2 regions of the Nitrincola nitratireducens genome follow, and region 2 is predicted to be linked to the other one. Evidence: riboswitches for the same ligand, from Rfam matches in the RefSeq annotation. Region 2 holds a riboswitch; the other holds the start of a gene.

Region 1 (3,633 bases), on a different contig from region 2:
GTATTTTTGCAATTCGAAATATATTCATCTATCTAAAGCCGCTTTTAGATTGATAAATTACATGCCGTACAATCTTGCTATGGGGCTTTTATAGTTAGCTCGTTGATTCAGTTATAGTATCTATGATGAGTTCAGGGTTATCATCAGGTAGTCCCGATCCTCCAATTCATATCAAGAGAATCTGTTTTGACCCGAATAGCCATTTTTGTCGATGTTCAAAATATTTATTACACCACACGTCAAGTATTTGGACGGCAGTTTAATTATCGTGCTTTTTGGCAGGCAGCGAGTGAACTTGGCGACATAGTGCTTGCTACTGCCTACGCGATAGATCGTGGAGATTCACAGCAGCAAAAGTTTCAGGATGCCCTGAGACATATCGGATTTGATGTAAAGCTCAAGCCCTATATTCAACGTGGTGATGGCTCTGCCAAAGGTGACTGGGATGTCGGTATTACTATAGACGCATTGCTTTGTGCAGAGGCTGTCGACCGAGTAATTTTATTGTCTGGAGACGGTGATTTTGATTTATTATTGCACACCCTTAGGGAGCGATATCAGGTTTATAGTTATTTGTTTAGTGTTCCTGGGCTCACCGCCCATTCGTTAATTGCAAGTGCGGACGAGTGGGTTTCTATAGATGACTCTTTACTGCAATAGAGTATATGAAGCTTCTTTGCTACTGCCACCCTTGTATTTTTTATATTGATGACTCTTTAGGAAGAACTCCTATATACAGGCTAAGTCTTTATCTTGATAATCTCATCAAGACAGAGCGCAAGGGATTGTGATTGCCTGAAGGATTCAGGCCTCTGTCTATCTCACAGGATCGTGGCTCCGCTGCAAGGAAGCAGCACACTAATTGTCTCTCTCCACCTCTCTTTACACTCTGCTAGCCACTCTATATCATCAATGCATCCGTTGGGGTGCCGTGAAAGGCTGAGAAGTTTTATAAACTAACCCATCGAACCTGATACGGGTAATACCGGCGAAGGGAACGGTGATCTTCTTGTGCTTTGCCATTCCCCCATGCTTATTCCCCATACGTTTAATCCGCTAATTTTAATATTTGCATATCGCTCATATTGACCTATCTAGGGGGAATGATGAGAGTACAAGTAGTAGGTGCAGGGGTTGCAGGTCTATGCGTTGCAAATGAGCTATCTTCTCGCGGTGTTGAAGTCAGCTTACATGACACGTATCGTCCGCCAGGTCCGCATGCATGTTCATGGTGGGCAGGTGGCATGCTAGCGCCCTTCTGCGAAGGTGAAAGCGCCGAAGAGCCCGTCATACGCTTGGGTACACGTGCAGCATCTTGGTGGCAGAAGTTTACGGGCGCTGTTGAGTATAAAGGCTCGTTAGTTTTATCGTCCAAGCGTGATAAAAATGAGTTATTGCGTTTTGCCAGTATGACTCGCCAGCATCGCTGGGTGGATCACCTTTCTATTGCTGAGTTAGAACCCGACTTAGCCGGTCATATACGTCAGGGGCTCTATTTCGACTCTGAAGCTCACCTCGACCCCAGAGTTGCGCTGGCACGTCTTGTCGATACTTTAGCATCTCAGGGTGTTGTATGTACTCAAGAGGAGCCTTTAAGTGACATACTCACAATCGATTGTCGTGGGTTAGCAGCGAGGGATGCTTTAGCTGATCTGCGCGGTGTTAAAGGTGAAATGGTAATCTTAAAGAATCCTGAACTTAATATTAGTCGTCCAGTTCGCTTTATTCATCCGCGTATGCCTCTATATATCGTACCACGAGGGAGTGGGGTGTATATGCTGGGTGCGACGATGATTGAATCTTCAGATCGATCTCGTATTACTGCTCGTTCGATGTTAGAACTTTTATCGGCTGCTTACGCTCTTCATCCTGCCTTTGCCGAGTCTGAGGTTCTTGAAATTGGCGTGGATGTACGTCCAGCCTTCCCAGATAACCTTCCGAGAATACGACGCAGAGGCAACAGGCTATTTATTAATGGCCTTTATCGGCATGGCTATCTATTGGCTCCTGCTTTAGCGAGATGACCGCAGACTACTTATTGACTCATAAACAACCGGAGTTGATGGATGAATGTACTATTTAATGGTGAGAACGTAGAAGTAAGCGCCTCAAATTTGGCAGAGTGCTTGGTTTTGTTAGGTGTTTCAGATCAGCATATTGCAACCGCCGTGAATGGAGAGTTTGTACCTCGTTCTCAGCGTCATCAATTACAATTGACAGAGGGAGATCGGCTAGAAGTCGTTTCCCCTATGCAAGGTGGCTAACATGGCTAGATTTTACGATGTCGACATCACAAATCCTTTGATGCTGGGTACGGCACTTTACCCTTCTCCTGCAATATTGAAAGACGCTTTTAAAGTATCTGGTGCCGAAATTGCGACAGTGTCTTTACGTCGTGAGCAAGGCGCAGGACAGGATTTTTGGTCTCTAATTAAGTCTATGAACCTGCGTTTACTTCCTAATACAGCAGGATGCTATTCAGTGAAAGAGGCCGTGACAACTGCGTATATGGCACGAGAAGTCTTTGATACACCTTGGATTAAATTAGAAGTTATCGGTCATACGGATACATTACAGCCAGAACCCTTTGCATTGGTTGAAGCCGCTCGGATTCTGAGTGAGGATGGATTTCAAGTTTTTCCTTACATGACGGATGATCTGGTTTTAGCGGATCGATTGGTTGAAGTGGGTTGCCGAGTATTAATGCCCTGGGGAGCACCTATTGGCTCGGGCTTAGGCCTGAACAACGAGTATGCACTAAAAACCTTACGAAACTACTTTCCTGACATTCCTTTAGTTGTAGATGCCGGAATCGGTCTTCCTTCTCATGCCGCTAGAGCAATGGAGCTAGGTTTCGATGCTATTCTACTGAATACCGCTGTTGCCAAAGCGCAAGACCCTGTCAAAATGGCGCAGGCATTTTCGCTAGCTATCCAGGCTGGTGCCCTAGGTTATCAGGCTGGACCGATGGAAGTGCGCGATATGGCATCTCCATCCACCCCCGTGATAGGTAAGGCCTGGTTATGATGTCTCTCCCCATTTTCTATCCGTTGCTCGATTCTGTTGAAGGAGTTGAGCTGGCTGCGCGATTAGGTGTTCGTTTTGCACAACTTCGGATTAAGTCAGGAGGGCATGAGACGATACGAGATAACATTCGTCAAAGCCTAGCCATTGCCCGTGAGGCCAATATGATGTTGGTGATTAATGATCATTGGCAGTTGGCCATAGAAGAGGGGGCTGATTGGGTGCATTTAGGGCAAGAAGACCTTATCCAAGCCGATGTAAATGCGTTACGCAGAGCAGGGATTTCGTTAGGTATCAGCACTCACTCACAAGAAGAACTTGAGCGTGCACTCTTGTTAAATCCTGACTACATAGCACTAGGCCCTATTTACCCTACGCAAACGAAGTCGTTGACTTGGTCTGCGCAGGGGCTAGGGCGTATTTCTGAATGGAAAGCCCAGCTGGGTCAGATTCCGCTTTGTGTCATAGGTGGCATTACGTTGGAGCGCTCGAGCGCTGTTTTAGCATCAGGTGCTGACATCATTGCCGTCGTGAGTGATGTTTCGTTGCATCCTGACCCGTCCGAGCGCATTCGTGAGTGGCTAAGCTGCTACTGTTAGGCAACACCGT
Region 2 (3,633 bases):
ACTGCGTGGTGCCGTTGAAAATTTCCTGACCGGGCAAAGACACAAAACGCAATTCTGCCGTTGTTGTGTTGTATTCACGCACATACTCATCGTAGGAGCTGTAACCCCAAGGATGGAAACCGTTAAATGCCCAATCTTCATCGTATCCATAATCACTGCGCGTGTTCGAATGGCTCAGACGTGTCTCAAGTTGATAGACATCGTGGCCTGTCCAAATCGATTTAAGCGCAAAGGCTTTGCTGATTTGTCGATCCCGACCCGGCTCATCCGAAAGCGTTGTGCGGGTGTTGTCTAAACTAAAGGCGTCGTAACCGTTGTTAATATCGGCGTAAAATCCCGTCAAGTCCATTAGCCAGTCATCGGTAATCGCAAATCTCAATTTGGCGCGGATGAAGGTTTCATCAATGTTACTGGTGTTTTTACGGTTCAGGTGGTCATTGCGCATAAAGCCATCACTTTTATTTTGTGAAATGGCTAAGCGTAATCCTGCGGTATCTGTTAGCGGTGTGCTGTAGATGGCGGTTAAGGAATGCGTATTGTAATTGCCAATCGTGCCTTCAAGACTGCCTTCCGGCTGAGTCGTCGGGTCGTTTGATTGCAGGTTAATTAAGCCTGCAAGCGCATTACTTCCGTACAAGGTGCCTTGCGGGCCTCTTAACACTTCAACTTGCTTAATATCCATCAGAGTTGCAGAGGCTGCAATGCTGCTCATGTCGATTCCATCTAACAAGACCCCGACCGATGGATTGACGTGTCCAACAAATTGGCTGCGCTCACCCACCCCACGCATTTGATAAAAGCGTGCGCGTGAACTGCCTTTCGCCGAATTGACGTTGGGCGTTAAAGCTAAGACATCTTCCAAATGCTGGGCTTGGCGCGCTTCAAGTGCCTCTTCGGAAACGGCCGTCACACTGGCTGGCGTTTTAAGTTGTGTCGTAGGGCGAAAGCCTGAGGTTACCAGAATTTCATCCAACACAACGTTTGAGGATGAGGTTTGCGCCATGGCAAAGGGGGTGCTGATAAAAAGTGAGGTTAACACAAAACCCGATAATTTAGGGCTCATATACAGTCTCCGTTGGTGATCGAAGACCCGGTCGCGCGTGAGATTATAGATGACTCTGTGAGTTGTCCTATTCCTACGCCGGCATCATCCGGATCAGGTTCAAAGGGTTCGCTTAGCATCTCAGGCATTTAAAACATGCCACCCCTTAGGATTTAATTGCTGTTGTATACAGCAGCGCGCAAGTATAGCGATTTAGGCGCGCTAGGTTAAGCTAAATGAGCAGAAAGTGCGGACGCCTCTCGTGTTTCAATGATATTTACCAGTCGCATCATCCGGCGAAGTAAAAACTAGGTCTCGGAGCGCTCCTCGTTTACCTCGGCGATAAAATCAATTTCCAGCTCCGCTTTTTCGGTAAAATACTCTGGCAACTCCGCTTTGATGCCAGGTGCAAGGTTTTTAAACTCCCCCACCTGCTTCACTAAATTGCCTCGCCCACTGATCAACTGCCCCTCGGCGGAGACATAGCACTCACGGCCGTATCCAATCCTTTTTTCACTTTTTCGAAGCTGCTTAAAAAGCTATTCAGTTTTTTAAACACTTGCTCTGCCTTGTCTGCCAATAATGCCGTATGCTTATTCTGATCTTCATAACGCCATAACTGTCGCACAATGTTAAGACTGGTCAACAAGGTCGTGGGCGTGGCGACCAGTACATTGCGTTCGATGGCTTGTTGAAACAGTGTTTCATCGGCCTTCAAGGCTTCGACAAACGCCGATTCAATCGGAATAAACATAAACACCATTTCAGGTGAGTTTAAGCCAGGTAAACGGTAATAATCACGATCCGCCAACTCCTTAATTCGACTTCCGATGGCCTGCACATGCTCTTTAAGCGCGGCTTTACGCTCCAACTCCTCCTCTGCATTCACATAGCGCGTGTAGGCATTCAGTGAAACCTTGGCATCAATGATCAAATGCTTATCATGTGGCAAATAGACAATGGCATCTGGACGCTGCCGACCTTCTTCGGTATTGATGCTGACTTCACGCTTATAGTCTTTACCGATTTGCAGGCCGGATCGATCCAATACATTTTCAAGCACCAGCTCGCCCCAATTCCCTTGCAGCTTTTTTTGGCCTCGCAGAGCCGTTGAGAGCTGATGAGCCTCTTCAGTCATTTTATGATTCAGCTCTTTTAACGAGGCCAGCTCTTTGCGGAGCTCTCCCTGTTGCAACGTTTCGCGATGATGAATGTGTTGAACCTCTGTTTTGAAGGTGTCAATCGACTGCTGGAAAGGCGTGAGGACGGCATTCAATCCTAGACTGTTTGTTTCGTGCAAGGCTTTGGCCTTAGCCTCCAATATTTCCTCGGACAAGACTTTAAAGTGTTCAGACAAACTGTTCTTTTGCTTCTCAAAACTGGCCACTTCCCGAGCATGGCTGGCTTCTCGCGCTTTAAATTCTGTTTTAATCTGGGTGAGCTCATTGTTGAGCTGGTTATACTCGTACAACAAGGCATCATGGCGATCGGACAGAATTCTGCGCTCATCATTTAAGGCATCTGTGAGGCGGCGTATGCTCACTTCAGCCTCTTTGTATTTTTCATACGACAGTTCTAAGCGCGTATTTAGCTCACTAAGTTTGGCTCTAGCCGCAGACACCTCCTCGTTAAGCTGTTTATGCACGTATTGCAACTCAAGCAGTGCCGTTTCTTTCTGTTGCAGCTGGCTTTGCGCTTCGTCATATGAGGCTTCCAGCAGGCTAATGCGCCGCGAAAGCTTAACACTTGCCCCTAGGTAACCCACTATTAGCATCATCAACCCGGTTAGCTAAAGGAATCAAGCTGTTTATATCAACGGGCATGGTATTTCCTAATCAATTAAAGGCTGACGAAAAGACAACAAAGTGCAGATTCAAGCTAACCAGCTAATTTTACATGGATAATTGCGAAAACTGACAATAAACCTTGTCATCTTGCCTATAAATTCCGTACTTTATATAGCAAGCGTATAACTGACTCTCTTTAATTGTAATCTCCTTTACTATGCCAAAGGTAACCCAGTGAGCCAATCATCCTACATGCAACCCCATCTGGCCAAACGCTTAAGTGCACCAGCTGCATTACGCAATCGAGAGCCTATTCGCCAAGCACTTGCCGCGCATTTGCCCAGCCCGGCATCTGTTTTAGAGATCGCCTCTGGCACAGGCGAGCATGCTCTGTATTTGTCTGACAACTTAGCTCAAGTCACATGCTGGCAACCCACGGATATAGACAGTGCTGCGCTTGAAAGTATTAATGCCTGGCAAGCCGACGCTACAACAAAGACTCTGCTGTCAGCGGCGTTCTTTGATGTATTGGCTGACACCCCCCCGCCCCTTGCGACGTTTAATACGCTGATTGCCATCAACATGGTGCACATTGCGCCTTGGACGGCAACGGAAGGATTAATGCGCTTAGCCAATCGACATCTGTCCGTTGGAGGAGTCGTCTACTTATATGGCCCCTACTGGCAATCTGGTGTTGAACCAGCGCCCAGCAATCTTGCGTTTGATGCTTCCTTACGCGAGCGCAATCCGCTCTGGGGAATTCGGCATTTAGACGAAGTCGTCGAACTGGCACGATGCCACCAA

What was found. Region 2 has a riboswitch for thiamine pyrophosphate ahead of D791_RS12740 (TonB-dependent receptor). Riboswitches for the same ligand answer to the same signal wherever they lie in the genome.
Region 1: linked by a shared signal. The riboswitch ahead of D791_RS02480 (FAD-dependent oxidoreductase) and the one ahead of D791_RS12740 (TonB-dependent receptor) in region 2 are both predicted to bind thiamine pyrophosphate.

What each region holds. Positions count from the first base shown of each region.
Region 1 covers NZ_AONB01000002.1:91-3,723, forward strand. The annotation lists gene D791_RS02475 (NYN domain-containing protein) at 187-660, shown strand; TPP riboswitch at 913-1,014, shown strand; gene D791_RS02480 (FAD-dependent oxidoreductase) at 1,107-2,024, shown strand; gene thiS (sulfur carrier protein ThiS) at 2,067-2,264, shown strand; gene D791_RS02490 (thiazole synthase) at 2,266-3,027, shown strand; gene D791_RS02495 (thiamine phosphate synthase) at 3,024-3,623, shown strand; gene pyrE (orotate phosphoribosyltransferase) at 3,620-3,633, opposite strand, start outside.
Region 2 covers NZ_AONB01000015.1:35,138-38,770, reverse strand. The annotation lists gene D791_RS12740 (TonB-dependent receptor) at 1-1,063, opposite strand, end outside; TPP riboswitch at 1,117-1,219, opposite strand; gene D791_RS20410 (hypothetical protein) at 1,351-1,506, opposite strand; gene D791_RS12735 (DNA recombination protein RmuC) at 1,503-2,816, opposite strand; gene D791_RS12730 (DUF938 domain-containing protein) at 3,064-3,633, shown strand, end outside.